DNA from 4 places in the Cupriavidus phytorum genome. Region 4 is predicted to be linked to each of the others. Evidence: predicted binding sites of a transcription regulator. Region 4 holds the regulator's gene; each other region holds the start of a gene.

The links. The regulator sigma-54, encoded in region 4, starts transcription at its own class of promoters, with help from an activator protein. The targets are predictions, from matches to a motif close to TGGCANGNAANCTGCTTT.
Region 1: a site for sigma-54 is predicted at 4,021-4,038, ahead of C7416_RS29370 (pilin). Genes of this name have one in related genera too.
Region 2: a site for sigma-54 is predicted at 2,491-2,508, ahead of C7416_RS21960 (ethanolamine ammonia-lyase subunit EutB). Genes of this name have one in related genera too.
Region 3: a site for sigma-54 is predicted at 2,505-2,522, ahead of C7416_RS27580 (TorF family putative porin). Genes of this name have one in related genera too.

Annotation. Positions count from the first base shown of each region.
Region 1 covers NZ_QKZN01000003.1:226,680-232,234, reverse strand. The annotation lists gene moaC (cyclic pyranopterin monophosphate synthase MoaC) at 1-331, shown strand, start outside; gene C7416_RS09470 (hypothetical protein) at 567-1,010, shown strand; gene C7416_RS09465 (hypothetical protein) at 1,025-1,540, shown strand; gene C7416_RS09460 (PglL family O-oligosaccharyltransferase) at 1,542-3,359, opposite strand; gene C7416_RS29370 (pilin) at 3,456-3,953, opposite strand; gene C7416_RS09450 (TerC family protein) at 4,266-4,961, opposite strand; gene sucD (succinate--CoA ligase subunit alpha) at 5,207-5,555, opposite strand, start outside.
Region 2 covers NZ_QKZN01000009.1:202,406-207,960, forward strand. The annotation lists gene C7416_RS21945 ((Fe-S)-binding protein) at 1-528, opposite strand, end outside; gene C7416_RS21950 (FadR/GntR family transcriptional regulator) at 655-1,374, shown strand; gene C7416_RS21955 (AI-2E family transporter) at 1,444-2,481, opposite strand; gene C7416_RS21960 (ethanolamine ammonia-lyase subunit EutB) at 2,703-4,085, shown strand; gene eutC (ethanolamine ammonia-lyase subunit EutC) at 4,122-4,922, shown strand; gene C7416_RS21970 (aminoacyl-tRNA deacylase) at 4,984-5,457, opposite strand; gene C7416_RS21975 (LysR family transcriptional regulator) at 5,541-5,555, opposite strand, start outside.
Region 3 covers NZ_QKZN01000019.1:41,159-46,713, forward strand. The annotation lists gene zwf (glucose-6-phosphate dehydrogenase) at 1-288, shown strand, start outside; gene C7416_RS27570 (YifB family Mg chelatase-like AAA ATPase) at 302-1,843, opposite strand; gene C7416_RS27575 (accessory factor UbiK family protein) at 1,935-2,213, opposite strand; gene C7416_RS27580 (TorF family putative porin) at 2,602-3,384, shown strand; gene C7416_RS27585 (P-II family nitrogen regulator) at 3,437-3,775, shown strand; gene amt (ammonium transporter) at 3,808-5,367, shown strand.
Region 4 covers NZ_QKZN01000003.1:52,074-57,628, reverse strand. The annotation lists gene lptC (LPS export ABC transporter periplasmic protein LptC) at 1-155, shown strand, start outside; gene lptA (lipopolysaccharide transport periplasmic protein LptA) at 276-920, shown strand; gene lptB (LPS export ABC transporter ATP-binding protein) at 929-1,729, shown strand; gene C7416_RS08645 (RNA polymerase factor sigma-54) at 1,853-3,331, shown strand; gene hpf (ribosome hibernation-promoting factor, HPF/YfiA family) at 3,380-3,730, shown strand; gene C7416_RS08635 (PTS sugar transporter subunit IIA) at 4,081-4,536, shown strand; gene hprK (HPr(Ser) kinase/phosphatase) at 4,619-5,555, shown strand, end outside.

The DNA.
Region 1 (5,555 bases), 170 kb from region 4:
GAAAGGGGACGTGATCGGCATCGCCCGCGTGGCGGCGATCATGGCCACCAAGCGCACCGCCGACCTGATCCCGCTGTGCCACCCGATCGGCCTGACCAAGGTGGCGGTCGAGTTCGCGCTGGACGAGGCCAGCGCCACCGTCGCCTGCACCGTGCGCACCGAGACCCGCGGCCAGACCGGCGTGGAGATGGAGGCACTGACCGGGGTGCAGGTCGCGCTGCTGACGATCTACGACATGTGCAAGGCGGTGGACCGGGGGATGGTGATCGGCAATGTGAAGCTGCTGGAGAAGCATGGCGGCAAGTCGGGGGATTGGGTGGCGGCCGGTTGATCCCAGCCGTCGCGGCACGGCGCTTACGTGATGCCCGCGGTACGCCCGGCGAGGGCGCACGCGGCCTCTTCTTACGCCATATTCCTTCTCTGGTAATAAAGGTAACGCCGCATTTCCACACGCGCCGTCGGCGCCATCCGCGCGCGACAATTTGGTATTCAATATGATTGCGGGCCGCCCGGGATGGCGGCCGGGTGACCCTGTCCGCGACGCGCGCGGGGATGAGGTGGATACCATGAACGGGCGCATGCTAAGCCAGATCGCCCTGGCACTCGCGGCCACGGCCGCCAGCGGCGCCGCCCTTGCCGGGCGGGCCGATCTCCATGATGCCGCCTGGCATGGCGGCAATGTCGGCAATGTGCGCGACGGCATGGTGAAGACGCGCACCAGCGTAGGCGTCGGTATCTATCTCGGGCCCGGCGCGTTCTACGGTGGCTATCCCTACGGCTACCCCGCTCCGTACTACTATCCGCCCGCCGTGGTCGCGGTACCCGCGGCGCCACCGCAGTACATCGAGCAAGGCCCGAACGGCCCGGTGCCGGCCCCCGGCCCGGACGGCGTCATGCCGCAGCAGGGCTGGTGGTACCACTGCAGCCAGCCGGAAGGCTACTACCCTTACGTCGCATCCTGCCCCGGCGGCTGGCAACGCGTGCCGGCACAGCCGCCGGCCAATTCCTGACACGGGGTGACACCATGCATGCCCTGATCCGTGCCACGCTGGCCGTGGCCACCCTCGCCCTCGGCGCCTGCGCCGTGCTGCCGTCCGGACCCAGCGTGATGGCGCTGCCGGGCACCGGCAAGAACTTCGACCAGTTCCGCGCCGACGACTACAACTGCCGGCAATTCGCCTTCGGGCGCGTCGGCGGGGTGTCTTCGGCCCAGGCGGCCAACAACGCCGCGCTGGGCAGCGCCGCGGTGGGCACCGCACTGGGCGCCGCGGCGGGCGCGGCTTTCAACGGTGGCTCGGGCGCTGCCGTGGGCGCGGGCATCGGCCTGCTGACGGGCGCGGCAGTCGGCGCCGGCAATGCGCAATACGCCGGCTATGGCACGCAGCAGCAATACGACGCCGCCTACGTGCAGTGCATGTACGCCAGCGGCAATCGCGTGCCCGTGCCGGGGCGCGTGGCCGCCGTCCCGGCGCCGGCGCCGCGGTACTACTATCCGCCGCCCCCGCCGCCGGTCTACTACAGCCCGTATCCGTACTACTAGGTCAGTCCCGGCCCAGCTCCGCAAGCCGCCGCGAGCGGTCGACCACCCAGCCGCAGAACGCCTGCGGGCGCTGGTCCGCCGTCACGCCGCGGCACGCCTGCGCGATCGTCGCGTACTGCGTGGCCTCGTCGCCAAGGTAGTACCAGCGCAGGCGCTCCATCCACTGCCGGCCTTGCGCGGCATCGCCCGTCAGCGCCAGCAGCCATGCCGTGCGCGCGATCATGGTCGGCGTCGGCAGCAGATGCACCGCCGCGATATGCACGGGCAACAGCGCCGCGGCATTCTCCGGCGTGATCGCGGCCTGCCCGGCCGCATCGGCCTGCGCATGCTGGCGGAACCAGAAGCGCGGCATCGGCAAGGCCTGGCGGCCTTCGCTGCTGGCATACTCGCGCGCTTCCGCGCGGCGATAGTCCTGCCACATGGTGCCCAGCACCACCGCGGCCACCGCGACAAAGGCGAGCACTAGTCCCCGCGCCAACGGTAACGGAAGACGCCAGCGCCCGAAGCCAGACGGCTCCAGCCAGCCGAGCATGAAGCAGAACGGCAGGAAGAAATACAGGTAATGCAGCGGGTATTCCAGCATCGAATGCGCGCACAGCATCGCCAGCCAGGTCAGCACCAGCACGGTTTGCCTGCGCTCTTCGGCATCGCCATGCCACAAGCGCACCCGCACCACGCGCCACAGCCACGCCAGCAAGATCACGCCGACGCCGGTGGTGCCGACGATCCCGGTCTTCGCCAGCAGATCGAGAATCGCGTTGTGGGCGTGCAGGGACATCTCGACCTTCACACCGACCTGATCGAGCTGCTGGAACTGCGCCCAGCCGAACTCGCCCCAGCCGACGCCGAACCAGGGATGGGCGCGGAACATGGCGATGGCGTGCGCCCACAGCGCGCCGCGCGCTGAGATCTGGTCTTCGGCTTCGAGCTGGGCGATGGTGTCGAACAGGCGCCAGTCGAAGGCCTGCCCTGCGGCCTTGATGGCGGGTTGCAGTATCAAGAGCATCGCCACCATGGCAGCGGCAGCGACCACGAGCCCGACCGGACGCTGCATCGGATCCGCTCCGCGGCGCTCGCCTCGCGCCAGCCACGCTGCGATCATTGCGTAGCTCGCGGCAAGGCCAACATGCAGCACGCCGGTACGCGAGCCGGACAGCACGATACCGCTTTCCAGCAAGGCCACTGCCGCCAGCCACATCGGAAAGTGCAAACGCCCACGCGAGGCCAGCCACACTGATGCGACCAGTGCCAGACCGTGTACGGTGGCCTGGTGGTTGGGCTGGTTGAGGTTGCCCCAGAGGCGGCGGTTGGTGTCGTAGAAGTAGGTGGAGACTAGGCCGAAGGAGCGGGGTTCCAGGTGGAACAACTGCACCCATTGCGACACGGTGCCTAGCAGGCCGGCGATCAGGGCCGCAACGGCGAGGGCGTCACCGGTTTCCGCTTCGCTGCCAGACTGCGTGCTGCGGTACCACCATGCGGCAGAGGCCACGGCTGCGCCGAGCGAAAGCGTCAGCACAGTCATCAGGCGGCTGCCGGAAAAGTCGGTGTGTCCCAGGCTCGCGAAGATCAGGCTGACGAGGACAAGCCAGGGGAATAGCAGTGAGATTAGCGGTAGCGATGCGGATGACGTGGCGATCGTCGTCACCGGCCGGCGGGTCGCTCGAAATGCAACGGCAGCGACCGCGGCAATGCTGCACAGCGCGGCGGCCCATTCGCCGTAGAACGTGGCTAGTGGCAGCGTGTGCCGGGAGACCAGCAGCGGGATGACGATTGCTGCGATGAGGGCAGCCGACGGAAGGGTTGTCCGGGACGGCGGCATTTAGGCGCCTGTTCATGGGAAAGGCGCATGATAGCTTGGGCGATGGGCAAAGAAAAAGCGCCCGAAGGCGCTTTATGTCGGATTCATCGCTACAGGTTAGCGGTTGGTGGCGGGCATAATATTTGTCGGAATATTGTCCGTGTTGATCTTGGTGTAAGTAACCTGGGTGCCAGTTGCATCGGGGGCCCAGTCGGCTTCGTAGATATAGCCGCCGACTTCACCCTTGCCGGTAAATTTCACGTTCACTTTGCCAGGGGCGGCCGGCGGGCCAGCGGTTGCAGCGGTACCAGTCAGGGCAACTGCGGCTGTTGCATACTTGGGCGTCGGCAAGGACGTGATGTTCAGTTCGGTAGCCGTATCACACAGCGAGCCGTCACCGGCGTTGACCTGAAGACATTGAGCCACGGCCGTTTTTAGTGCCGCAAGGTCCGAAATGTTGTTCTGCCATTTGGACTTCGTCACATAATCCTGATACTGCGGAATCGCAATCGCCGCCAGGATACCAATGATCGCCACCACGATCATCAGTTCGATCAGCGTAAAGCCCTTCTGGACGCGGCGGCCCAGCTTTTTCAGTTGTTGTACCCGTTGCATGATTTGACCCCTCGAAGAGATTTTGGTTAAGCGTTGCACGTCTTCGGTTTCGTGACGCGGGGACGATAGAGCAGCAAGTGTGCCAGGCGCATCCCCCATCGGTAGGGGGTGAAAAGCGACAAATTTCGTCACCCGTCGGGGTGAGGCTTGCCGGTTGCGCCAAAAATTGTCACCCGGGACCGCTATCACAGGCAAGCGCGACAAAAAGTGCGATCACTCACATGAGTTAGTTGGCGCGGGCACCGACACGCGCGCGCCGCTCACAACGAAAAAGGGCGGCCAGCTGGCCGCCCTTCCCTTCATGTTGACGCGTCAGGCCGTCTGTGCCGACCGGCGGCTCAGCAGCTTGCCGATGATCACAACCAGGATCGCGCCGGCGGCGCCGAAGACCAGGTGGGCGTGCGGCACGTGGACTTCGAACCAGGCCGCGTCGACCGGGTCGCTGACCAGCATTTCGCCGGCGAGATAGCCGAGCAGCGCGGCACCCAGCACGATGATGACCGGGAAGCGCTCCATCACCTTGAGCAGGAGGGTGCTGCCGAACACGATCAGCGGGATCGACAGGCCCAGGCCGACGATCAGCAGCAGCAGCTGGCTGCCTTCCGGGCCCTTCTGCGCGGCGGCGGCCACGGCGACCACGTTGTCCAGCGACATCACCAGGTCGGCGATCAGGATGGTGCGGATGGCGGCCCAGATATTGTCCTTGGCGTCATGGCCGTCTTCGTCGTCCTCGCCGGTCAGCAGCTGCACGCCGATGTAGACCAGCAACACGGCGCCGATGATCTTCAGGTAGGGCAGGCTCAGCAGCTTGACCGCGGCCACGGTCAATACCACGCGCATGATGATGGCGGCGGCGCTGCCCCAGAAGATGGCTTTCTTCTGCTGGGCCGGCGGCAGGTTGCGCGAGGCGAGCGCGATCACTACCGCGTTGTCGCCGGACAGGACGATATTGGTCAGGATGATCGATCCCAACGCAATCCAGAAAGTGGTGGAAGACAGCAGTTCCACGGGGAGGCTCCTCGAGTTCTATGTGGTGGTGCGCCCCGTCATCCGACGGGATTTTGGATGTCTGAAAGCGCAGACATGACTGTTTAACGCATCAACCTTTCGATTAGATTTCAATTTTGTAATCTTCGGGTCAGGCGTGGCAAACGAACCACTTCGAGGGCCGGAAATGACAATGCCCCCGCAGGGCGGGGGCATTTCAAGCCGGGGCTTTCTCCGCCGCGGCGGAAAAAGCGCTGGACTGCCTGTTACAGCATTGCCTTCAGCAGGCGGCCCATTTCCGACGGGTTCTTGGTCACCTTGATACCGCAGGCTTCCATGATTTCCAGCTTGGCCTGGGCGGTATCGGCACCGCCCGAGATCAGCGCGCCGGCGTGGCCCATGCGCTTGCCCGGAGGCGCGGTCACGCCAGCGATGAAGCCCACCACCGGCTTCTTCATGTTGTCCTTGATCCAGTTGGCCGCGTTGGCTTCGTCCGGACCGCCGATCTCACCGATCATGACCACGGCGTCCGTTTCCGGATCGTCGTTGAACATCTTCATCACGTCGATGTGCTTCAGGCCGTTGATGGGGTCGCCACCGATGCCGACGGCCGAC
Region 2 (5,555 bases), on a different contig from region 4:
CACGCCCGGCAGCGCATCGACCAGCGCCACGCCGTGCTGGCGCGTACCCATTTCGCGGCGCGCGCCGCACGAGGTATGCAGCACGATGCGCTCCGGCGGCTCGGCCGATGGTGCCGCAGCGCCGAAGTCCACTTTCAGCACGTGCAACAGGAATTCGCCCAGCTCATAGACGCGCGCGGCCAGTTCGCGGGCCTTCGGGCCGGCCACCGGATCGTCGGCGAACAGCTGCGGCCAGTGGTGGCGCATCATGCCGGCGCACGAGCCGGACGGCACGATCACCGGCCACGGCTGGCCGAACAGGTCGAGCTGGGCGCGCGCGACCGCACGGGCCGCGTCGGGGTTGCCGCTGCTGTACGCAGGCTGGCCGCAGCAGCTCTGGCCGCGCGGGAAATGCACGGTCAGGCCTTCGCGCTCGAGCAGCCGCACGGCATCGAGGCCAGCCTGCGGCACGAACATGTCGACCAGGCAGGTGGCAAACAGGTAGGCCTGCGTGGGGGCAGGGCCGCTGGGGTACTGACGATCCTTCATGTCTCGCTCCACACGTGCTGGGTCGCACGTTTGGGCGCATAATTCCCGCTTCCGCGCGGCGCTTCAAATTGGTTGGACCAATTCAGCAGGCAGGTCGCGCCAGTTCAGGAGCGAGGAAACTACGGCATGACGGCAGCCAGGCACGGGCATACCCGCGGACGCGTGGAGTCGGTGATGCGGCGCATGGAGACGGCCCTGCTCGACGGCACCTGGCCGCCCGGCACGCGTCTGCCGGCCGAGCGCGTGCTGGCCGAGCAGTACGCGGTGGCGCGCAACACCGTGCGCGAGGCGATCCAGCGCCTGGCCGCGCGCGGCCTGCTGCAGAGCCGGCGCGGCGCTGGCGTCTATGCCACCGACCAGCTGCGCGCCGGCATTGCCTCGCCGTGGGGCCAGCTGGTGGCGGACCATCCCGCGCTGCGCGAAGACATCCTGGAATTTCGCCGCGTGCTGGAAGGCGCCACGGCCTACTTCGCGGCGCTTCGCGCGGATGCCGCCGACGTCAGGCGCATCCGCGCGCTGATGGCCGAACTGGAACGCGCGCGCGCCGCCGACGACAAGCAGGCCGAGGCCGATGCCGATGCGCAGCTGCATGACGCCATCGCGCAGGCCTCGCACAACACCATGTTCCTGCACCTGCATACCAGCGTGATCGGCATGCTGCGCGAGCACATCACCATCAACGGCACCGGCCTGCGCGAACAGGACGACGGCGCCTCGGACCTGCTGTTGCTGCAGCACCGCACGCTGTGCGAGGCGATCTGTGCGCGCCGTCCGGAAGAGGCGCGCACGGCGATGCAGACCCACATCGACTTCGTGCGCAGCCGCGTGGAGCACGACGGGGCCTGAATACAGGTCGTAGGTCGTAATGGACGTGTTATTGGTCCTACCACCGGCCCGGCGTGCCGGCCACTGCCTTCAGATCAGCCCGGCGCCGGCCAGTTCGCGCTTCAGGTACGCGTAGAAGATCGGCCCGGCGATCACGCCCGGGATGCCGTACAGCGTCTCCATCAGCAGCATCACCATCAGCAGTTCCCACGCCGCCGCCTGGATGCGCGCGCCGATGATGCGCGCATTGAGGAAGTACTCCAGCTTGTGGATCACCACCAGGAACACCAGCGAGCCCACCGCGATCGGCAGCGATACCGACAGCGAGGCCACCACGATGGCCGTGTTCGAGATCAGGTTGCCCAGCACCGGCAGCAGGCCCGCGACGAAGGTGATCACCACCAGGGTCTTGCTCAAAGGCAGATGCACGCCGAACAGCGGCAGCACCAGCAGCAGGTAGAGCGCGGTCAGCACGGTGTTGATGGTGGAGATCTGGATCTGCGCGAAGATGAACTGCGAGAACGCCTGCTGCAGCGTGCGCGCCCGCGCCACCAGGGCGGCCGCCAGCGGGCGCCGGTTGGGCCGCGCCACCGCCCGGTACAGCGCCACCATCGCGCCGATCACCAGGCCGATCAGGATATGCACCAGCGTGCGCAGCACCTCGGCGCCCAGCTTCTGCGCCATCGCGGCATGCTCGCGCAGGGTGTCGATCAGCGTGTTGGCCAGCTCGTCGACGCCGTTGGGCAGCGCGTCGCTGACCCATGGCGGCAGCTGGCCGCGCGAGCGGTCGATGATGTCGGCGACGTGGTTGAGCAGGCCGTCCAGGGTATTGCCCTCGCCGCTGACAAAGCGCACCAGCAGCCAGCCCGCCAGCGTCAGGCCCAGCAGGATCAGCGCCGACAGGATCGCCACCGCGAGCGCGTCGTGGCGCTGGTGCAGGCGCTTCAGGCGCGGCGCCAGCACGTCCACCAGCGAATACAGCAGCAGCCCGGACAGCAGCGCCGCCACCAGGTTGGCATGCAGCACGGTCCAGAGCGCCAGCGCGGTCAGCAGGTAGGCGACGGTGCCGACGCTGTACCACGCGGCCGGCGGCAGGCGCGGGGTGACGGTCGGTTCGGGGTCTTTCATCGGTGTCTCCGGCATGCAATTTGCTGAAAAGAATTCCTGGATTCTCGCCGATCCAGATGTAATCGCTGCGTCAGTCGCGGCTTCGGTCGCCCGGCCGCCACGACCTGGCACCGATGTTGGCATATCGGCACACGCAAAGGGTGTCTATATTAGGGGGAATCGCGCGCGGCCCGTGGTTCGCCGCGTAGTCCTAGTTGTCGCCAAGCCCGGGAACGCAACGCATGGCCTACACCCATACCATCGGCAACCACCGCCACGTCTTTGCCGACCTGCGCACGCTGCTGGCCAGGGCCAGCCCGGCGCGCTCCGGTGATGCGCTGGCGGGCCTTGCCGCGCAAAGCGAACAGGAGCGGATGGCGGCACGGCTGGCGCTGGCCGAGGTGCCGCTGACGCGCTTCCTCAACGAGGCGCTGGTGCCTTATGAAGACGACGAGGTCACGCGCCTGATCCACGACCGCCACGACGCCGCCGCCTTTGCCGCGATCGATGCCACCACCGTGGGCGACCTGCGCAACTGGCTGCTGCGGCATGAAACCGACAGCGCCATGCTGGCGCGGGTCGCGCCGGGCATCACGCCGGAAATGGCGGCGGCGGTCAGCAAGCTGATGCGCAACCAGGACCTGGTCGCGGTGGCGCGCAAGTGCCAGGTGGTCACGCGCTTTCGCAGCACGGTGGGGCTGCCGGGCCGGCTGGCGGTGCGGCTGCAGCCCAACCACCCGACCGACGATCCCAAGGGCATCGCCGCCTCGATCATCGACGGGCTGCTCTATGGCTGCGGCGATGCCACCATCGGCGTCAATCCGGCCTCGGACAACCTCGGCGCGATCGTCTCGCTGCTGCGCATGATCGACGAGCTGCGCAGCCGCTTCGACATCCCCACGCAGTCCTGCGTGCTGACCCATGTCACCAACACGCTGCGCGCGATCGGCCAGGGCGCGCCGGTGGACCTGGTGTTCCAGTCGGTGGCGGGCAGCGAGCGCGCCAATGCGGCCTTCGGCATCAGCCTGTCGCTGCTGGCCGAGGCGCACGACGCCGCGCAGGCGCTGGCGCGCGGCACCGTGGGCGACAACCTGATGTACTTCGAGACCGGGCAGGGCAGTGCGCTGTCGGCCGATGCGCACCACGGCGTCGACCAGCAGACCATGGAGGCGCGCGCCTATGCGGTGGCGCGCGCGTTCTCGCCGCTGCTGGTCAATACCGTGGTGGGTTTTATCGGGCCGGAGTACCTGTACGACGGCAAGCAGATCATCCGCGCCGGGCTGGAAGACCACTTCTGCGGCAAGCTGATGGGCGTGCCGATGGGCTGCGACGTCTGCTACACCAACCATGCCGAGTCCGATCAGGACGACATGGATACGCTGCTGACGCTGTTCGGCGTGGCCGGCATCAACTTCATCATGGGCGTGCCCGGCGCCGACGACATCATGCTGAACTACCAGAGCACCTCGTTCCACGACGCGCTGTACCTGCGCGAAGTGCTGGGGCTGCGCCCGGCGCCGGAATTCGAGGCCTGGCTGCAGCGCATGGGCATTGCCGACGGCGCCGGCCGGCTGCTGGAGCCCGCGTCGCGCCAGCCGCTGCTGCAGATGGCCCACAGCTTGTAAGGAGCCGCGATGACCTCCGAACACCAGGCTCCCGCCATGCCGGATCCCGACCCGGCGGCGGTGGCCGAAGCCGACCCGTGGCAACGGCTGCGCCGCTTCACGCGCGCGCGCATCGCGCTGGGCCGCACCGGCCACAGCCAGCCCACCGACGCCGTGCTGGCCTTCGGCCTGGCCCACGCGCAGGCGCGCGATGCGGTGCACCTGGCGCTGGAGGTGGGCGCGGTCACCGCGGCGCTGGATGCGGCCGGGCTGGCGCACGCGGCGGTGCACAGCGCGGCGCCTGACCGCGAGCACTACCTGCGCCGCCCCGACCTGGGCCGTCGTCTCGACGAAGTCAGCCGTAAGCGGCTGGACGCGGCACGGCCGCCGCAGGCACCTGATGTGGTGTTCGTGATTGCCGACGGCCTGTCCGCGCTGGCGACGCAGCGCCATGCGCTGCCGCTGCTTCAGGCGGCGCGTGAGCGCCTGCCGCCGGACTGGCAGATCGGCCCCGTGGTAGTTGCCGAGCAGTCGCGCGTGGCACTGGGCGACGAGATCGGCGAGCGCCTGGGCGCGCGCCAGGTGGTGATGCTGATCGGCGAGCGGCCCGGGCTGAGTTCGCCCGACAGCCTTGGCATCTACCTGACCCATGCGCCGCGCGTCGGCCGCACCGATGCCGAGCGCAACTGCATCTCCAATGTGCGACCCGAGGGGCTGTCCTATGCGCAGGCCGCCGAGCGGCTGGTGTTTCTGCTGCGCGGCGCGGCGGCGCTCGGGCGCTCAGGCGTGGACCTGAAAGACGACAGCGCGCCGGCGCTGCCCGCAGGCGGCGCCGAGGCATCGCCACAGGTCCGCTGAAAACAGCAAAACGGCCACCACGCGGGCCGCAACCCGCGTGGTGGCCGTTGCCGTGCACCGCTTACATCATGCGGCGCGAGAATTGCCCGTGTCCGGCATCCGACATCAGTTGCTTGAACTGGTCGCCGCTCATGTGCACCAGGTCCTGGTGGTCGCCGCCCTCGAAATACACTTCGGGCTGCTGCATCAGGCTGTCGTCCACATAGGTCTGCATGCCGTATGCCATCGCCACCGGCGGAATCGCGCCGAGGTCGCAATCCTTGAATATCTCGCGGATCTCGTCCTCGTGCGCCAGCACCAGGTCGCGCCCGGTCTGTTCGCAGATGGCGGCCATCTGCAGGTGATGGCTCGAAGGAATCACAGCGGCAACGTAGCCGCGTTCATCCTCCAGCAACAGCGTCTTGGCCAGCCGGTCCCCGGGCACGTGCGCGGCCTCTGCCGTGGCCATGCTGCTCAGGGTGTAGGGGTGGCGGATGATGTCGTAGCGGGTGTTCTTGCTGCTCAGGCAGTTAGCGAGCGTACTAGCCAGGGCCATGGTTGCTCCTAGGTTCCGGATGCGCCGACGGTTATCCTTGTGTTCCTAATATAGTGCGCCGGCGCCATGGCGATGGCCTGCGGCTAGCGGTGCAGCCG
Region 3 (5,555 bases), on a different contig from region 4:
GGCATGCGGCTCAAGCCGCTGAGCCTGGCGCTGAATCTCGACTCGGCCTTCACCACGCGTCGCGCCGAGGCCTACGAGCGCCTGCTGCTCGATGTCATCCGCGGGCGGCTGGCGCTGTTCGTGCGGCGCGACGAGCTGCAGGCCGCCTGGACTTGGGTCGATCCGATCCTGGAGGCATGGCGCGCGCAGGACGAAGGCCCGCGGCCCTATACCGCGGGCACGTGGGGACCGGCGGCCTCGTCGGCGTTCATGGCGCGCGAGGGCGTGCAGTGGTCGGAAGAGGCCTGAGGCGGGGATCGCCCTAGCCGGCCATCCGCAGCGCGCGCCGGTACTGGATCGCCTCGCCCACGTGCGCGGCGTCCAGCACGTCGGCGCCGGCCAGGTCGGCAATGGTGCGCGCCACCTTCAGCACGCGGAAGTACGAGCGCGCCGACCAGGCCAGCCGCGTCATCGCGCCGCGCAGCAAGGCTTGCGCCTGCGGGTCCATGGCGCAGTGCTGCTCGATCTCGCGCCCGCCCAGCTCATTGTTGGGCTTGCCCTGGCGGGCCAGCTGCCGTTCGCGCGCGGCCAGCACGCGCGCGCGCACCGCGGCGCTGGCTTCGCCGGGCGGGCCGTCGAGCATTTCGCCCTGGTCCTGCGCGGGTACCTCGACCTGCAGGTCGATGCGGTCGAGCATGGGCCCGGAGATGCGCGACTGGTAGCGGCGCACCTGGTCGGGCGTGCAGCGGCAGGGCCGGTCGGGGTGGCCGAGGTAGCCGCACGGGCACGGGTTCATCGCCGCCACGAACTGGAAGCAGGCGGGGAAGTCGGCGTGGCCGTTGGCGCGGGCGATGGTGATGCGGCCCGATTCCAGCGGCTCGCGCAGGACTTCGAGCACGCGGCGGTCGAACTCGGGCAACTCGTCCAGGAACAGCACGCCGTGGTGCGCGAGCGAGATCTCGCCCGGGCGCGGATTGCCGCCGCCGCCGACCATGGCCGGGCCCGACGCGGTGTGGTGCGGCGCGCGGCAGGGACGCACGCCCCAGGCCTCGGCGCGAAAGCCGCCAGGGGTCAGGCTCATCACCGCGGCGGCTTCCAGCGCCTGCTGCAGCGACATCGGCGGCAGCAGGCCGGGCAGGCGCTGCGCCAGCATCGACTTGCCGGTGCCGGGGGGACCCACCAGCAGCACCGAATGTTGTCCGGCCGCGGCCACTTCCATGGCGCGGCGCGCCTGCGCCTGGCCGCGCACCTCGCGCATGTCGGGGCCGCGCTCGGCGGCGGCGGGCAGCAAGGCCGGCATGGCGCGGGGCAGCCGCGCCTCGGTCACGGGACCGAGGTGGTCGCAGGCCTGGCGCAGCGTGGCGGCCGCATGCACCGCCAGGTCTTCGATCAGCGCGGCTTCGGCGCCGTTGCCCGCGGCGACCAGGAATGCGCGCGGCGCCTCGCCCGAGCCGGCGCGGGCGGCATTGTCGCGCGCCAGCCCCATCGCCATGGCCAGCGCGCCGCGCACCGGGCGCAGCTCGCCGGACAGCGACAGCTCGGCGGCAAATTCATGCGCGTCGAGCGCGTCGGCCGGAATCTGCCCGCTGGCGGCCAGGATGCCCAGCGCGATCGCCAGGTCGAAGCGGCCGGATTCCTTGGGCAGGTCCGCCGGCGCCAGGTTGACGGTGATGCGGCGGTTGGGAAACTCGTAGCCGCTGTTGAGGATGGCGGCGCGCACGCGCTCGCGGCTTTCGCGCACGCCGGTGTCGGCCAGGCCGACGATGGTGAAGGCCGGCAGGCCGTTGGCCAGGTGGGTCTCGACCCGCACCGGCGGCGCGGCGATGCCGGTCAGGGCCCGGCTGCGTAGGACGGCAAGGCTCATGGCATCGAACCGCACGGAACTGTTAACGAAAAAGGCCGCCAGGACTGGCGGCCTTCAGGCAGGCTGGGGGATGGCGGCGGGACCGGCGTGCTCACGCGCCCCCGGTCGAATCCACCGAACCGGCGCCGGGCGGGATGCCGGCGCGGCGCTCCAGCTCGGCCACGCGGCTTTCCAGTTCCTCCAGGCGGGCGCGGGTGCGCGCCAGCACCTGTGACTGGACGTCGAATTCCTCGCGCGTGACCAGGTCTAGCCGGGCAAAGCCCTGGGTCATCATGCTGCGCACGTTTTTCTCGATGTCCCTTGCCGGCGAATTGCGCAGCGCCTCGCTGACCTTGTTCTGCAGGTCGTTGAAGAGGTCGGTCGGTTTCATGGTTTCTCCTTTGCGCACCTGACTGGTGCCAATCCGGTTGGGCATCTGGCGTATGGCGCGCTTTCGCACAGGAATTGGGCGCCCTGAATGCGGGCGGTTCCCGTGCGCGCTGGCCCTACGCAGCCACTGTCAGATCTCGATTATCGCCCCTGCGGCACGCCGGCGAAAGCTCCGGCGCCGCGCCGTTCACACCTTTTAACCCGATCTGGCGTCGCTGCGGGGCCGATTCAAGCCCGCGCGCGATGCTGGCCGGTGCGGACCGTGGCGCATGGACCGCTGCTTACGGTGGGGTGGCACGGCAGTTGCAGTAGTGAGGGCGAGCTGCCTCAAAGCTTTACCGGAATCCAACGAAACGAAATCCGAGCCACAGGAAAAGGAGAAAAACCCCATGAAGAAGTTGGCCCTTGCAGTCAGCGCGATGGTCCTGGCCAGTGCCGCCGGCGGCGCCCTGGCGCAGAGCACCGACGCCGCGGCCCCGGCTGCCGCGCCGGCCTCGCCGCATACGTTCACGGCCAACGTGTCGCTGGTCACGGACTACCGCTATCGCGGCATCAGCCAGACCAACCTGCGCCCGGCGATCCAGGGTGGTTTCGACTACGCGCACGAAAGCGGCTTCTACCTGGGCAACTGGAACTCCAGCATCAGCTGGCTCGAAGACGCCAACCCGGCAGTCTCGGCGCCGGTCGAGATGGACTTCTACGGCGGCTTCAAGAACACCTTCAAGGTGGCCGGCACCGAATTCGCCTATGACCTGGGCGTGCTCGAGTACTACTACCCGGGCGGCTACAACAACCCGCGCCCGTACACCACCGAGCTGTATGCCGGGGTTGGCTGGGGCCCGGTGTTCCTGAAGTACTCGCACTCGGTCACCAACCTGTTTGGCTGGGCCGACAGCAAGAACAGCTACTACGTCGACCTGAGCGCCAACGTGCCGCTCAACTTCTGGGACCTGACGCTGAACGCGCACGTCGGCTACCAGGGCGTGAAGCACAACAGCGACGCCTCGTACACCGACTGGAAGATCGGCCTGACCAAGGACCTGGGCAAGGGCTTTGCGCTGGCGGTCGCCTATGTCGACACCAACGCCAAGGAAGTGGCCTACACCAGCGCCAACCGCGGCCGCTACCTTGGCAAGGCCGCGGCCTGGGCCTCGATCACCAAGACTTTCTAACTCTGAAGCAGCCCGGGCGGGCTGATGCCGGTCCGCTCCCAGGAGAATCCTGATGAAACTCATCATCGCAGTCATCAAGCCGTTCAAGCTCGACGAGGTGCGCGAAGCGCTGTCGGACGTGGGCGTGTCCGGCATCACCGTGACCGAAGTGAAAGGCTTCGGTCGCCAGAAGGGCCATACCGAGCTGTACCGCGGCGCCGAATACATCGTCGACTTCCTGCCCAAGGTGAAGATCGAGGTGGCGGTGCCCGACGACGTGGTCGAGCGCGCCATCGAGGCGGTCGAGAAATCGGCCCGCACCGGAAAGATCGGCGACGGCAAGATCTTCGTGGCCCCGATCGAGCAGGTCATCCGCATCCGCACCGGCGAGACCGGCGGCGATGCCCTGTGACCCAAGACAGCATAGAGACAAAGGTGAATTCCATGAAAACCTGGATCAAGCGATTCCTGGCGGCGGGCGCGGTGGCGCTGGCCGTCGGCACGGCCGGCGTGGGCATGTCGACCCCGGCCGCGGCGCAGGACAAGCCGGCCGCCGAGGCTTCGGCCGCCGCCACTTCCGCGCCGGCCGCCGCAGCGGCTGCGGCGGCTCCCGCTGCGGCCCCGGCAGCGACCCCTGCAGCACCCCCCGCCGCGGCCGCACCGGCTGAAGCGGCCGCCGCGCCGGCCGCGCCCGTGCCCAACAAGGGCGACACCGCGTGGCTGCTGGTCTCGACCGCGTTCGTGATCCTGATGACGCTGCCTGGCCTGGCGCTGTTCTATGGCGGCCTGGTGCGCTCCAAGAACATGTTGTCAGTACTGATGCAGTGCCTGGTGATCTTCTCGCTGGTGGCGCTGCTGTGGGCCATCTACGGCTACAGCTTTGCCTTCACCGAGGGCAATGCCTTCTTCGGCGGCACCGACCGGCTGTTCATGAAGGGGCTGACGGTCGACGCCGTGGCCGCCACCTTCAGCAAGGGCGTGGTGCTGCCGGAACTGGGCTACTTTGCCTTCCAGTGCGCCTTCGCCTGCATCACCTGCGGCCTGATCATCGGCGCCTTCGCCGAGCGCGCGCGCTTCTCGGCGGTGCTGGTGTTCGTGGTGCTGTGGTTCACCTTCGCCTACCTGCCGATCGCCCACATGGTGTGGTTCTGGCCGGGCCCTGACGCCTACACCGACGCCGCCGCCGGCACCGCCGCAACGGCCAAGGCCGGCTGGCTGTTCCAGAAGGGCGCGCTGGACTTTGCCGGCGGCACCGTGGTGCACATCAATGCCGCGGTGGCCGGCCTGGTGGGCGCCTTTATGTTCGGCAAGCGCATCGGCTTCGGCCGCGAGGCGATCCGTCCGCACAGCCTGACCTTCACCATGGTGGGTGCCTCGCTGCTGTGGTTCGGCTGGTTCGGCTTCAACGCCGGCTCGGCGCTGGAAGCCAACGGCTCGGCCGCGCTGGCCTTCGTCAACACGCTGCTGGCGACCTGCGCCGCGGTGCTGTCGTGGACCTTCGGCGAGTGGATCGGCAAGGGCAAGCCGTCGATGCTGGGCGGCGCCTCGGGCGCGGTCGCCGGCCTGGTGGCAATCACCCCGGCCGCGGGCTTCGTCGGCCCGATGGGCTCGATCGTGATGGGCCTGGTGGCCGGCCTGCTGTGCCTGTGGGGCGTGACCGGACTGAAGCGCATGCTGGGCATGGACGACTCGCTCGACGTGTTCGGCGTGCACGGCGTGGGCGGCATCGTCGGCGCGCTGCTGACCGGCGTGTTCGCCGCGCCCAGCCTCGGCGGCACTGGCATCTACGACTACGTCGCCAACAAGGTGGCCGACGACTATTCGATCGCCGGCCAGCTGTGGGTGCAGTTCGAAGGGGTGCTGACCACCGTGGTGTGGTCCGGCGTGGTGGCCTTCGTCGCCTACAAGCTGGTGGACATGCTGATCGGGCTGCGCGTGCCGGAAGACGAAGAGCGCGAAGGCCTGGATATCACCTCGCACGGCGAGACCGCGTACGAAGGCTGATCGCAAAGGTGTTGTGCTGGAGAGCTGATTGGGAATCTGCTCTCAGGAGTTTTGCCCGGCTGCGTGCCGGGCTTTTTTACTTTGTTGCGTTGAGCGGGGTTGCAGACATTTGCCTGCGGCCAACAGACGTCGCACGCGCGGACAGGGCCCATCACGACGCTCATCCCAATTGCCAGTGAAACCCGCTA
Region 4 (5,555 bases):
AGACCGACAAGCCGGTCAAGCTGACGCGCGGCCCGTCGGTCATGACCGCCAATGGACTGATCTTCAACAACGTCACCCGCGAAGTACAATTGCTCGGCAACGTACGCGGCACCATCATCACCGGGCCGTCCCCCGGCCGTGCGCCAGGGTCCTGACTCCCGGTCCGGCGCAGCCGCCCACGCGGTGCCGGCCGGCACCGCCCTGCAGCGCACGCGCCAAAGTCCGCGCAAACCGCACCACCACGCATCCAGACGCCCTCAAGCAACCCTGCCAACATGACCGCTTCCCTGACGACATCGTCCCGTCGACGCACCGCCCCGGCCCTGATCGCGCTGGCCCTGGCCTTCGGCCTGCTGGCACAGCCTGCCCTTGCCGAGCGCGCGGACCGCGACAAGCCGATGGTGCTCGAGGCGGACAACGCCAGCTATGACGACGTCAAGCAGATCTATACGCTGACCGGCAACGTGGTGCTGACCAAGGGCACCATGATCCTGAAGTCCGACGCCGCCGAGCTGCGCACCGACCCCGAGGGCTACCAGTTCGCCGTGGCGACGTCGAAGCCGGGCAAGCAGGCCTATATCCGCCAGAAGCGCGAAGGCGTCGACGAATACATCGACGGCTGGGGCGACCGCATCGAGTACGACGGCAAGCAGGAATTCTCCAAGCTGATCGGCAATGCCCGCATGGCGCGGCTGCAGGGCGCCAAGCTGCTCGACGAGATCCGCGGCGCGGTGCTGACCTATGACAGCCGCAAGGAACTCTATACCGCGGCGGGCGGCGGCAGCGGCGATGCCGCTGCGGCCAACCCGTCCGGCCGCGTGCGCGCGGTGCTGTCGCCGCGTCAGGACCAGAAGTCCGGCACCGCAGGCGGCTCGCCGCTGGACCTGAAGTCGGCGCCCGCGCCCGCCAACAAACCCTGACCGTACCCATGACCGATACCGCCACCATTGCCGACAAGCCTGTCGTCGAAGCCAACTCCGTCCTGCCCGGCGGCAGCACGCTGGTCGTGCGCCACCTGAAGAAGCGCTATGGCTCGCGCACGGTGGTCAAGGACGTCTCGCTCGACGTCAAGAGCGGCGAGGTGGTCGGGCTGCTCGGCCCCAACGGCGCGGGCAAGACCACGTCGTTCTACATGATCGTCGGCCTCGTGGCGCTGGACGAAGGCGACATCGTGCTCGACGGCGACCACATCAGCGGCCTGCCGATTCACGAGCGCGCGCGCATGGGGCTGTCGTACCTGCCGCAGGAAGCCTCGGTGTTCCGCAAGCTCAACGTCGAGGAGAACATCCGCGCGGTGCTCGAGCTGCAGATCGACAAGGGCAAGCCGCTGGCCAAGGCCGAGATCGAGCGCCGCCTGGACTCCCTGCTCGACGACCTGCAGATCGCGCACCTGCGCAACAACCCGGCGCTGTCGCTGTCCGGCGGCGAGCGCCGCCGCGTGGAAATCGCGCGCGCGCTGGCGTCGTCGCCGCGCTTCATCCTGCTCGACGAACCCTTCGCCGGCGTGGACCCGATCGCCGTGGGCGAGATCCAGCGCATCGTCAGCTTCCTGAAGGCGCGCAATATCGGCGTGCTGATCACCGACCACAACGTGCGCGAGACGCTCGGCATCTGCGACCACGCCTACATCATCAGCGAAGGCACGGTGCTGGCCGCGGGCCAGCCCGAAGACATCATCGCCAATGACGCCGTGCGGCGCGTCTACCTGGGCGAGAACTTCCGCATGTGACAAGACGGCTGCCCGGCGCGGGCAGCCATGGCCGCGCGGCGGGGAGAGCCAGCGGCGATCACGGCGCATAAGCGATAGCAATTTCCGTTCCAACATCGGAAAGATGCGCATAAAATAGGTCGCATGAAACCGTCGCTACAGCTCCGCCTCTCCCAGCACCTGGCACTGACCCCGCAGCTGCAGCAGTCGATCCGGCTGCTGCAGCTTTCCACGCTGGAACTGCAGCAGGAAGTCGAACAGGCGCTGACGGAAAACCCGCTGCTCGAGCGGGAGAACGACTGGATCGAAAGCCCGCTGCGCGTGGCCGCCGATGGCTCGGTCAACGTACAGAGCGCGCCCGCGCCCGCCCCCGCCGAGCCCCAGGGCAATGGCGACGCCCGCGCCGAAGGCGCCGCCGATGACAGCTACGGCGACAACAGTAGCGGCGACGACTACGGCAACAGCGACTGGAGCCTGGACGACTTCGCCCGCCGGCCGCAAGGCGACGAGGACGAAAAGACGCCGATGCAGCTGCGCGATGCCGAGCCCACGCTGCGCGAATACCTGATGGAGCAGCTGACGCCGCTGAAGATCTCGGCGCGCGACAAGGGGCTCGCCATCTTCCTGATCGAATCGCTCGACGACGATGGCTACCTGAGCGCCTCGCTCGAAGAGATTTGCGCGGAACTGCCCGAAGAACTCGAGTTCGACCCCGACGAAGTCCACGCCATCCTGACGCTGCTGCAGAGCTTCGACCCGGCCGGCGTGGGCGCGCGCAATGCCGCCGAATGCCTGGCGCTGCAATTGCGCCGCCTGACCCACCCGCAGCGCGAACTGGCGCTGACCATCGTCACCCATCACCTGGAACTGCTTGCGGTACGCGACTACACGCGACTGAAGAAGGCCCTGCAGGTCGATGAAGTCGCGCTGAAGGCCGCGCATGATCTGATCCGCTCGCTGGCGCCCTACCCGGGGCACGCGTACAGCCGCCCCGAAGCCGATTTCGTCGTGCCCGACGTGTTCGTGCGCAAGAGCGGCGGCGGTTGGATCGCACAGCTCAATCCGGATGTGATGCCGAGGCTGCGCATCAACGATATGTATGCGCAGATCCTGCGCGGCGCCAAAGGCGAGACCGGCACCGCGGGACTGCAGCAGAAGCTGCAAGAGGCACGCTGGCTGATCAAGAATATCCAGCAAAGGTTCGACACCATCCTGCGTGTCTCGCAGGCCATTGTCGAGCGTCAAAAGAACTTTTTCACCCACGGTGAAATCGCCATGCGCCCCTTGGTTTTGCGGGAGATTGCCGATACACTGGGTTTACACGAGTCAACCATCTCCCGGGTGACGACCAATAAATACATGGCCACGCCGATGGGTACTTTCGAACTGAAGTACTTCTTCGGCAGCCACGTGTCCACCGAAACCGGTGGCGCGGCTTCATCAACGGCCATCCGCGCCTTGATCAAGCAACTGATAGGAGCCGAAGACCCGAGGAATCCCCTTTCCGACAGTCGCATCGCCGAACTGCTGGGTGAGCAAGGCTTCGTTGTCGCACGCCGCACCGTTGCCAAATATCGCGAAGCCCTGAAGATCCCCGCAGTGAATCTCCGCAAGTCTTTGTAGCCGAGCCCACCGCCTGCCTGGTGAGGCTCTTTCAGAAGGAGAAGCGCTATGAACTTCAAGATCAGTGGACACCACCTGGACATCACGCCCCCTCTGCGTGAGTACGTGGAAACGAAGCTGGAGCGAATCGTCAGGCATTTCGATCAAGTCATTGGCGTTAGCGTGCTGCTCTCTGTCGACAATCACAAGGAAAAGGACCGGCGTCAGTACGCGGAAATCAATCTGCATCTAAAGGGCAAGGACATCTTTGTCGAGGCGCATCACGAAGACCTGTATGCGGCGATCGACGCACTCGTCGACAAGCTGGACCGTCAGGTGATTCGCTACAAGGATCGCGTGCAAGGCCACGACCGTGAAGCGGTCAAGTACCAGATGGCCGCAGCGCAAATGCAGCAATAAACCCGTGCCCGGCAGCTCCGCAGAGGGCTGCTGAACCAAGGATTCCACAGGCAAGCCGCGCCACGAAGCGCGGCTTTTTTGCGCCCTGGCACAGTGCCGGCTGTGGCAGCGGAGCAAACCTTGCCACGCATGGAAGCCGAAATGTTCGCAAGCGCAGCGTCAAGGTGTATGCTGCGCCATACAAAGAGAGAGAAATCGTGGCCGCGCCTGCACGCGCTGCACCGCACAATGCAAGGGTAGCCGCTGCTCTATAATGGGCCGGACGTCTTCCCCGCGCTGGCGGCGGTCAGGGAGGCAGCCGCTGCCCGGCGGAACGATCCGCCCGCTAACTGAAATCCTGCGCATCGCCCATGAATCGTTTGGCCAAATTGCTGCCACCCGGCAACATCACCCTCGACGTCAGCGTCACCAGCAAGAAACGTGTGTTCGAGCAGGCCGGGCTCCTCTTCGAGAACAACCATGGCGTGGCTCGCGCCATCGTCACCGACAACCTGTTCGCGCGCGAGTCGCTGGGCTCGACCGGACTGGGCGCCGGCGTGGCGATTCCGCATGGGCGCATCAAGGGCCTGAAGCAGCCCCTTGCCGCCTTCATGCGCCTGGCCGAGCCGATTCCGTTCGAATCGCCGGACGGCAAGCCGGTTTCGCTGCTGATCTTCCTGCTGGTGCCCGAACAGGCGACGCAGCAGCACCTGGAAATCCTGTCCGAGATCGCGCAACTGCTGTCGGATCGCGACATGCGCGAGGGCCTGGCGACCCTGCCCACGCCCGATGCCGTGCACGAACTGCTGATCGCATGGCATCCCTGATCCACTGACTCCCCCGCAGCGGGCCGGCACCAGACCGGGCAAGCGCCACGCGCTTCGAACACCGCCTTACCAGCCATACCGCATGGAACTCACCGGCGTCACCTCCCAGTCCATCTTCGACGACAACGCAGCCGACCTCAAACTCTCGTGGGTCGCTGGCCTGGAGGGCGCGGACCGCGCCTTTGACGTAGAATTTGCCCGCGAAGCGACCTCCGCCGCAGACCTGGTGGGCCACCTCAACCTGATCCACCCGAACCGGATCCAGGTCCTCGGCAAGCCCGAAATCACGTACTACCAGCGGCTCGACGACGAGACCCGCAAGCGCCAGATGGGCGAGCTGATCCTGCTGGAGCCGCCGTTCCTGGTGATCGCCGACGGCATGGAGCCGCCGCCGGACCTGGAACTGCGCTGCACGCGCTCGTCGACGCCGCTGTTCACCACGCCGGTGTCGTCGGCCGCGGTGATCGACCACCTGCGCCTGTACCTGTCGCGCATCTCGGCGCCGCGCGTGACCATGCACGGCGTGTTCCTCGACATCCTCGGCATGGGCGTGCTGATCATGGGCGAATCGGGCCTGGGCAAGAGCGAACTGGGCCTGGAACTGATCTCGCGCGGCCACGGCCTGGTGGCCGATGACGCCGTCGATTTCGTCCGGCTGGGGCCGGATTTCATCGAGGGCCGCTGCCCGCCGCTGCTGCAAAACCTTCTTGAAGTGCGCGGCCTGGGGCTGCTCGACATCAAGACCATCTTCGGCGAGACCGCGGTGCGGCGGAAGATGAAGATCAAGCTGGTGGTGCAGCTGGTGCGGCGCAACGACGGCGAATTCGAGCGGCTGCCGCTGGATTCGCAGTACCTCGACGTGCTCGGGCTCCCCATCCACATGGTCAAGATCCAGGTGGCGGCCGGCCGCAACCTTGCCGTGCTGGTCGAGGCCGCCGTGCGCAACACCATCCTGCGCCTGCGCGGCATCGACACGCTGCGCGACTTCATGGACCGCCAGCGCGCCGCGATGCAGGCCG